One region of the Nitrospina gracilis 3/211 genome, then DNA from elsewhere that is predicted to be linked to it. Evidence: riboswitches for the same ligand, from Rfam matches in the RefSeq annotation. Region 1 holds a riboswitch; the other holds the start of a gene.
The links. A riboswitch is a leader RNA that binds a small molecule or an ion and turns the genes downstream of it on or off. The one in region 1 is predicted to bind cobalamin.

Region 2: linked by a shared signal. The riboswitch ahead of TX82_RS09615 (ABC transporter substrate-binding protein) and the one ahead of cobS (adenosylcobinamide-GDP ribazoletransferase) in region 1 are both predicted to bind cobalamin.

The regions. Positions count from the first base shown of each region.
Region 1 is NZ_HG422173.1:1,146,534-1,151,188, reverse strand. Features, by position in the region: gene TX82_RS05515 (hypothetical protein) at 67-324, opposite strand; gene TX82_RS05510 (sigma-54 interaction domain-containing protein) at 619-1,668, opposite strand; cobalamin riboswitch at 2,147-2,326, shown strand; gene cobS (adenosylcobinamide-GDP ribazoletransferase) at 2,585-3,358, shown strand; gene bluB (5,6-dimethylbenzimidazole synthase) at 3,355-4,581, shown strand.
Region 2 is NZ_HG422173.1:2,025,151-2,030,127, forward strand. Features, by position in the region: gene TX82_RS09610 (heme ABC transporter ATP-binding protein) at 1-729, opposite strand, end outside; gene TX82_RS09615 (ABC transporter substrate-binding protein) at 726-1,709, opposite strand; cobalamin riboswitch at 1,813-1,979, opposite strand; gene TX82_RS09620 (alpha/beta hydrolase) at 2,043-2,696, opposite strand; gene TX82_RS15275 (tRNA nucleotidyltransferase/poly(A) polymerase-related protein) at 2,693-4,093, opposite strand; gene TX82_RS09630 (MinD/ParA family ATP-binding protein) at 4,192-4,977, opposite strand, start outside.

The sequences.
Region 1 (4,655 bases):
AATAAACCGCTCCTTGCGCTGTAAACGAAATGTTGCGGACACGGGAACCCGGCCCGCGCCGGTTTGTCACTTCGCCGGTCTCGGGCCCTCGTGCCCCAGGCTGTAAACCCACCTGCCGTCCGGCATTTTTCTTTTTTCCATCACGCCTTCCTGGACCAACCGCTCGAGAGCCAGCCCTACCAGCTCCAGCATGTTTTCGTAACGTTGGCGCGCCAGCCAGTGCATCACGCCTTCTGCCGTGTCGGAGGCACGCGGATGCTTCTCCAAATAACCCTGGATGTCCAGGATGATCCTCGAAAGTTCGTTTGCAGAGTAGGGATCCACATTAGCCTTCCAGAGTTGGCAATGGATATCAGACAGCAAAGCCCATGCCAGAAATCACAATGATGAGGGAGGTTGATTTAAAAGGCGTTTGCACGGACTCGGAATTTTCCGATGGGATTTTTTTGACCCACCCGAAAAACGGGAAGTGAAAACAACCTATTTGTTATCAATCTGTTTATTCTGATCGAGAGCGCAACACCAGATGGGGCAAAAAAGACCCGCTCGCAAAAAAATAAACAGAGGTGTCCTCAAATCAAGGAAACGCTTTGAATGAAATTTAATGTGGGGGAAGTTTCAGAATTGCGTGCGGTCGATGCCGTGTTTTTTGAGCAGGCGGGCGAGAGAGCGGCGCTCCTTGCCGGAACGGCGGGCGGCTTCGGTGATGTTGCCGCCGGTCTCAATAATCAGTGCGCTCAGGTAACTCACTTCGAATTCCTCGATCGCCTGCGCCTTTGCCTCTTGAAAGGAAACATTGGTGATAGGGCCGGGTGTTGTTCCTTCGGAAACGCAACCTGTTTCCACACTGCACGATAGGGGCGCAACGCGAATCTGGTCGCCATCGGCAAGCAGGCAGGCGCGATGCAGAAAGTTTTCCAGTTCGCGGATGTTGCCAGGCCAGTGGTAAGTTCGCATCCATTCCAGCGTTTCGGGATGCAGACTGCGCGTGGGGAGATTGTAACGGAGACGATACCGTTCCAGAAAATGGAGGCTTAATGTTTCAATATCATGTTCGCGCTGGCGAAGAGGAGGGAGGACCAGGTCGAGGATGTCCAGGCGGAACAACAAATCCTGCCGAAACGAACCTTTTCTCACCAGCGCGTGCAGATCGCGGTTGCTCGCCGCCATCACCCGCACATCGGCACGAATGAATTTTTTACCGCCAAGGGGACGGTAATTCTGGTCCTGCAAAAACCGCAGTAATGTCACCTGCGCGCGCGGCGACAGCGTGTCCACCTCATCCAGAAACAACGTGCCGCCGTCGGCCTGCGCGATGAGTCCCGGTTGTTCGCCTTTGGCGTCGGTGAACGCGCCGCTGGCGTGACCGAACAATTCGTTTTCCACCAACGTGTCGGGTAGCGCGCCGCAATTGACAGGAATAAATGGATGGTTCTGCCTTGTACCGAGATAATGAATGGCGCGGGCCGCCCTTTCCTTACCAGTCCCGGTTTCGCCAAGCACAAGAAGCGGGGCGTCGAACTGCGACAATTTCTGAATCAGGTCGCGGACATGCTGGAACTCGCGGGAATGCCCGATGAGGCCAATCTCATCCAGCGGATCATAAGCCTGAGGAGGAGCGGGTGGACGCGAGGGGGACGCGCCGTTTTTGCCCGTCGCCAGGGTCATTGCCTGTCCTCCATTACTTTTGATACAGGGAACCAGTTCACAATCAATTCAAGGTTCACTCGGGCAATTGAAGAGGCTTGTTCGGATTTTCGATCATGAGGCACCCGAAACATACCCCATGCACTCAATTCACGTCAACCCTTCCGGTTCCCCTTTAAGGACTGCAAGTGATGTTTTCCACAGCCCATATCATTTAATTTCAATCTATTGAATAGATATGAAAGGTTTTAATTATTTTTTTATTAGACCCAAATTTTTTATACCAATCGGAACTAGCATTAAATAAATTTCGGAAGGCAGTGGGCCGCCTTTTATTGTCATGCCTATTCCAACTTCTCACCTTCTTCCTTAACGAGCACCTCTTTTTACTTATATTTTTTTGTCAAGAAAGCTTGCTGTTTTTCTTTTGAACGAGGTTTCCGAAGATTCTCCAAAGACGAAACCAAGAATTTTTGTTTGACAAAAGGGGGTGATTTGATATTTATGGGCTCACATTCGAATATCTGATTTGTTCAAAAAAGGGAAGACGGTGCGAATCCGTCGCGGGCCCGCCGCTGTAACCGGGGACGAAACCCTCCCACACCACTGTTCCTGCGAATGGGAAGGGGGAGGCGAGTAGATCGATCCGGAAGCCAGAAGACCTTGTTGAACGAACGATTTTCAAACTCTTCGTGGACTGAGAGGTTGAGGGTAGAACGACTATCCCATCCTTTTTTAGGCTGGGATTTTTTTTATGCCCGACTTCTCACTGGAAGCAAGGAATTCCGGTGGAAGCTTGTTGCGTTGCATCCCATTCGTACACCATTCGCCCAGCTTGGGGACGCCCGTTCCCTGTCCGCCGCGCGAGTATCGTTTTCCTCCGGTCCTCGGCTTCTTTTTCCAAATTAAAATTCGGGTTCGCGGAGGCATTGCCGCGATGAGTGCGTTTTTCTCCGCCCTGTCGTTTCTGTCCATTCTTCCCGGACCCTCCCGCCGCACCTTCGACACGCGCATGGTATCGCATTTTCCGGTGGTGGGATTGCTGATCGGCGGACTTCTCGTTGCCGTGGACATGATCGCTTCCTGGTTGTTCCCTCCGTTTCTGCGTGCGGTGGTGGACGTTGCGTTCCTCGCAATCATCACCGGAGCGCTGCACCTGGACGGATTGGCCGACAGCGCCGACGGCCTGTTCTCGCACCGGCCATGCGAGGAAGCTCTAGCCATCATGAAGGACCCGCGCATCGGCGTGATGGGTGCGGTGGCGCTGGTTCTCTGTCTGGCTCTCAAGGTCGCCGCAGTGCACGGGCTGTCCGGTCCATCGACGTGGTTGTGGCTGGTGATCGCTCCCGCCTTCGCGCGTTCGACTCAGGTAATCGCGCTGGCCACGATGCCGGACGCACGCGGCGGTGCGGGCATGGGCGCTCCGCTTTACGCATCATCAAAAACGCTGGCCTGCCTTGTCTGCATTCTGCCACTGGCACTGCCGTTTTTTTTCGATCTCCGTATCGGGGTGTGTGCGGTTTTGGTGTTTGCCGCCGTCACGTCACTCGCATTGGTTTATTTTCATCGCCGGATCGGTGGCATGACCGGCGATACCTTCGGCGCGCTCTCGGAACTGGTGGAAACCGCACTTCTGGTTGCCGGGGCGGCGTTCCACCATGCTTCCGTCTCCTCCGCAGGATTCTTTTTTGGAAAGGCTGTATCCCCATGACCCATTCCGTTCTGATCACCGGCGGATGCCGAAGCGGAAAGAGCCGCCACGCGCTGGAACTCGCCGCACGTCACACCGGCCCGAAAGTGTTTCTCGCCACGGCACAGGCTCTTGACGATGAAATGAGCGAGCGAATTGAGAAGCACAAAGAAGAACGTGGGCCCGGTTGGATCACTCATGAAGAACCTTTGGACCCCGGGTCCATCCTGAGAGACGGAACTTGTGCGCCCGGTTCGCTGGTTATACTGGATTGCATCACCTTATGGCTGAGCAACCTGTTGATGGCCTCCATCACGCGAGAAAACATCCTGAGACGCGTGGATGAATTGCTGGACGTTTGTCAGAGGTTCGACGGCACCGTCATCCTCATCACCAATGAAGTCGGCGCGGGCATCGTTCCGGGTTCGGCGCTGGGCCGCGAGTTCCGCGATCTGGCGGGAGAAATCAATCAGCGCGTCGCCGCCCGCCTCGACGAAGTCATTCATACCGTGTCCGGCATCGCCACAGTTCTCAAGTCCAACCGAAAGGAAAACTCTCCGCTCGAAAATGGAAAAGGTTTTAACAACCCGTTCTCGGTAGAGGACAAGGCGGGGCTGTACCGGGCCATCTTCGAACGGCGTGACGTGCGACATTTTCAATCAAAACCAATTCCTCCGCACGCGTTGAAACGAATTCTGCGCGCCGCGCATCACGCGGGTTCTGTAGGATTCAGTCAGCCGTGGAATTTTCTTGTCATCGACGATCCGGCGACGAAGGAGAAAATGTTCCAGAATTTCATCCATGCCAACGGCGATGCGGAGAAAAATTATTCCGGTGCAAAACGGGAACTGTATTCCTCGCTCAAACTGGAAGGCATCCGCGAAGCGCCGGTCAATGTGCTCGTCACCTGCGACCGCGAACGCGCCGGACCCCACGTCCTCGGGCGCAACACGGTGCTCGAAACGGATCTGTTCAGCACCTGCTGTGCCGTGCAGAACCTGTGGCTCGCCGCGCGTGCAGAAGGTGTGGGCGTCGGCTGGGTGAGCATTCTGTCAATGGATCAATTGAAGGTCGATCTCGCGTTGCCAGAATTCGTCGAGCCCGTGGCTTACCTGTGCATGGGGTACCCCGCCGCCGGCTATGCGAAGCCCATGCTGGAAGAAGAGGGATGGGCGAAACGCATTCCTTTGGAGGAAGTGGTTTTTTTCAACCACTGGGGACAAACCGTGGAAAAGCGGTTTTAAATCATCACCTCAGCCATTCCGGTTTTCCCGGCAGGAAGGGGTTGGCGGATGAAGACAGCCGCGCGCCCATCACC
Region 2 (4,977 bases), 880 kb from region 1:
CTCCAGGATGTCCTTTTGTAAAACTTCCTCTGGTGCGCCGTCTTTGATCACTCGCCCCTGTTTCAGCAATACAAGGCGGCAGCAGTATTTTGAGGCGAGGTGCAGGTCGTGCATGGCCACGGCGATGGTGACATTCTGTTTGCTGTTGAGGTCGTTCAGAATCCGCAACAATTCCACTTGGTATTTGAGGTCGAGTGCGGAGGTCGGTTCGTCCAGCAACATCGCTTCCGGTTCCTGCGCGATGGCGCTGGCCAGCATGACGCGCTGTTTTTCACCGCCGCTGATTTCGTTAAACAGGCGCTCGGCGAACATCGAAGTCTGCGTCTGTTCCAAAGCGCGGCGGACGATCTCGAAATCGCTTTCGCCCTCGAAGGTGAACGCGGAGAGATACGGATGCCGCCCCATCATCACCACCTCGCTCACTTTGAACGGAAAGGGCATGTGGTGCTCCTGCGGAATCCAGGCGATGGACTGCGCCAGTTGCTTGCGGTTGCAGGAATGGATGTCGCGGCCGCGAAACAGCACGCGCTGGCTATCCGGTTCCAGAATCCCCGCCATGAGTTTGAGCAGGGTGGACTTGCCTGAGCCGTTTGGACCGATGATGCCGACGAACTCCCCAGAGGCGATGTCCAGCGACACCTCCCGCACCACGGGGTCCTTGTCGTAGGCGAACGAAATGCCTTCGGCGCGCAGGAGCGGTTGTGTGGTTGTGGAAGCGGCGGTGGTCATCCCTGTCCTCCCGTAGACGACGTTTCATTTGATGGTCCGAACACCTCCGGGTGCAGGGCACGGGCGAAGTCGTCCAGAATGCTGAGCAGGCGCGGTCCGGGGATGAGGATGTAGTCGGCGCTGATGAAATGGATGTTATTTTCGGACACTGCGCGGATGGTGGAAAAGCGCCGCCATTCTTTAAGACGCGCCGCCTTTTCTTCCGCTGTCATGTTCATGGCGGGTCCAGCCTCGATGATCACCTGCGGCGATTGCTGGATGATGTACTCCTTATTGATCTTCGGGTAGGGCGCAATCGTGTCGGTGACGATGTTTTTTCCACCCGCCAGCTCCAGCAGTTCCCCGAGAAACGAACTCGGCCCGACAGCGTAAAGACTGCGTCCCGGCTCGTTGCTGTCGCCCAGTATCAATAAGGTGGATTTCGGCGCGTGTCCTTTCAGTTTCTGGCGGTATGCGTCGATTCCGGATTTCAGGCGGTGGATCAACTCCTTCGCGCGGTCTTCGATATGAAGCGCCTTCCCCATTTTGTGTAACGATTCGTAAATCTGTTCGAGGGTCTGCATCTCGACGGCGAGCGTGCGGATGTGGAGATTCACCGCGTTGTTCTTAAGAGTATGGCTGGTGGCCTGGTGGATGACGAGGTCCGGGTTCAGCGTGATCCAGCGCTCGATGCTGGGATGCAGGAGACTGCCGATCTTCGTGCGTGCGCAGGCTTCGGGCGGATACTTACAGAAGTTGGTGACGCCGACGACGCGGTCGCCCACGCCCAGCTCAAACAGAAACTCCGTGATCGACGGCGACATGGAGATGATGCGTTGCGGCGCGTTACCGGGTTCCACCGCCCACGATGAAAGCGGAACCGCCAGCAGAGCTAGCAGGCACAACGCCGCACAGACGCTTCGGAAATAGCTTCCGAACGTGGCGGGCTTTGAATACAACGATGGCTTGGGAAAGCGATTGATTGCCGGGCGCGCGGTCATATCCGGTACCGATCCGGAAACCTGGAAGGCCCAAACAAAAAATCCCTTTCCGGGTGGAAAGGGAAACAGGTCATGTCACCTTCACCTCTCAGGTCCCGGAGAGTGTGTGAAGCATATTCAGACAGGCTTTCTGGCTTCCGGATCGTCCTACCGCCCGCGCCTTCCCGTTCCCTGGAACAGTGGCAAGATGCGGGTGTCGTCCCCGGTTACAGCGGCGGCACCGCGACGGATTCGCACCGTCTTTCCTTCATCTGAATACAGCGATTCAATTTGGGATCAGCATAGCAAAACGCTGGGGCAAGTCAACGAAATTCCCTGGAATGGGGAGAGGGGTCAGACCTCGAGGAACTTGATCAAATCCTGGATGTTTTCCGCGCTCACTTCGTGCCCCTGCGGGGTTTCTTTGATTGTCAGGGTATGGCCGTGGCTCTGCATTTCATCCAGTGCGTGCTCGGCCAGGAAAGAGGGCACCACATCGTCGTTGGCACCGAAGATGCCGAGAATCTGCGCCGCGACGTTTTTGGTGGTGATCTCCGGCAACTCCGGCAGGAAGCCGCAGATGGACGCCACCTTGTGCACCGGATGTTTGCCCATCAGTGCGTACACCAAAGACGCCGCGCCGCCCTGGGAAAATCCCCACAGGCAGGTGTGGAATCCGTTGGCGACATTCTGTTCCTTCATGAAGCGGTGGGTTTCGTCCACCATTCCGGTGGTGAAGTCGAGAAACTGCTGGACCGCTTCCTTTTGCCGGGGACCGTCCAGCCACCAGCTCCACACGCCGTTGCCCGCATCCACCGGACCTTCCGGATAAATGGCGACGATGTTGTTCAGTTGCAGCCGGTTGCCGTGGATCAGCATGTTCTCCGGTGTCGATTCCGCCCCGTGAAACCCAATGAGCACATTCACCGGTTTGGCTGAATCGATTTCCGTCTGCCCGATAATGACTTTCTTTCCCAGCCAGGTCTGGTTCTGATATTGCATGTTCATGTTTCCCGCTTGAGTTTGAGTTGTTGGATGAGATCGGCGGCCAGCGCCTCGGCCTGCCTGCGCGTGGCAATGCGCCCCAGAACACGGGCTTCCTCCACGCGGTCGAGTATGGTTTTGTATGCGGGAGACGGTGACAGCTGGAATTTGCGTGTCAGCGTTCTCCCGTTCAACAGCGTCGGGTTTGCCTGTGCCGGCCGGTAAGTGTTCAGGTAAAACTCCACGAGCCGGTTGAGGGCCAGCAGGAACGGTTGCAGGTCGTCGCCGACCTCCATCTTAACAGCCGTTGCCAGAATGGCTCCCGAAAAGAAATCGTCTTCCGCCTGTTTGCATAACTGGTAGATTCCGGATAGGTCGTCTTCCTCGTTGGTCGCGGGCATGTTGGTCGCGTATTCCAAAACGTTGTGGTGCACAGCCAGGGCCCGGTCGGTGAAAAGAATGTGGTCGTTGCTGAGCCGCAGGTCTTTCATGATACGAACGGGGAGAGAATCGTTGCGGATTCTTGTCCCGGTTAAATGCTGATCGGGGGCATCCTCCAAAGGACGCAACAGCACCGCGAGCTTGAGCAGGGCGCGTCGAGGTGGTACGTCGATGTATTCGCGGAACCGGGTGCGGTGCTTCGGCGAAATCTTTTCGGTTTCCACAAGCAGGATTTCCAACCGGTCCAGGATGCGAAGGGCCTCAGCCCCGTTGTCCGTTAAAGAATCCGCAGGGCCGTCGTCGAAATGCAGGGCTAGTTCCGGGATGAGCGCGGACAGGAGACCCGTCTCCACCAGGCGATCGAGGTGCGAGTTGGGAGTGCCGAGCAGGATCAACAGTTCGTGGGACAGGCGTTCGGCGGCGACGGTGCGGATGCGTCCGCGGGTTTCGGCTATGCGCCGCGAGGTTTCTTCGTCGATGTCGAAACCCAGCGTGTTGGCGAAACGGTAAGCGCGAAGCAGGCGCAGGGGATCGTCTTCGAACACCGGGCCGGGCAGGGCGCGTACGGTGCGGCTTGCGATGTCCTCAACCCCGCCAAAGGGATCGACCAACGTGTCTTTTCCGGCGATCAAATCTTCCAGCGGCTGACCCATCGCATTGATGGTGAAGTCGCGGTGCGCCAGGTCGTCTTCCAGCGTTTTGCCCTGCAGGGTGGTGAAATCGAAATACACGTCGCGCGCGATCACCACGCGGTGGGTTTCGCGTCCCGGCGTGGAGTCCAGAGGCACCAGGGTGAGTGAATGTGCTTTCGCAAAGCGCTTGGACACCTCCGGCGCTTCGTTGCAGGCGAAATCGAAATCGGCGCAGGCCTTGCCCATAAATCGGTCGCGCAGGGTGCCGCCCACCACGTAAAGCGGGCGACCCAACTCGCGGCTGAGACGCAACAGGTTTTCAAGCTGGTTTTGGTAATCTTTCGACATGCGATCCCGGAAAAAGGGTTTCTGCGGGATATCTTAACAGATTCGAAAAGAGGGGGCAGGCAGGGTGAGCGGACAGGGGGCGGTGAGGCGGGTGAACCTCAGCGGTCCCAGCCGGATTTCAGCTTGATCTCGAGCGAAACGAACATCGAGCCGTTTTTCTTTACCATGTGCAGGTCGGTGTGAGTCAGGTTGCTCAGCACCTGGCGGATGTTTTCGGATGGCTTGCTGGCTGGATCCTTGACAAGGAACGGCACCATGTCATCGATGGAGCCGCGGACTTCCTCGCTGTCCACCACGTAGCCCAGGTACTGTGCGTCCACGTCGAGGTATTTCTTGACGAGCTTGCACAGGGTGTCTCCGACCATGATGTCGCGTTTGCCGCGCACGCGGTTGATGACGAGCCCCGGCGAGAAGGTGCGGATGATGTCATTGATCGCCTCCAGCGAATCCGGATCGGTTTCCCTGATCTTGGCGCGGAGCTGGTCGATTTCGAAACAGTCCTCGCTCACCTCCGGATTTTTCGAAAAGTCGAGCGCGTGCTGGATTTCGGCGTTGGCCTTGAACTCCTGGCTGATGCGGCGGAACAGCACAGATTTGATGTAATTGAACGTGTTGGTGATGGAAGTCATCTCGGGGGTGGACACCACCACCTGCCGGTCGGCGAGGTTGAAGAAGTCCACCGTGTGGAATCCCGTCCCCGGACCGAGGTCGATGCACACCGCATCCGCTTTCAGGTTGCGGAGCACGTTCATGACGCGGTTCTGGTTCTTCTGGTTGATGTCCGCACTGCCGGGCAGGCTCCCCGACGTGCTCAAAAATTTCAGGTTCACCAGCCCGGTTTCCTGGAGCAGGGGAGAGGGATCGTCCTCGATGCCGTCGTGCAC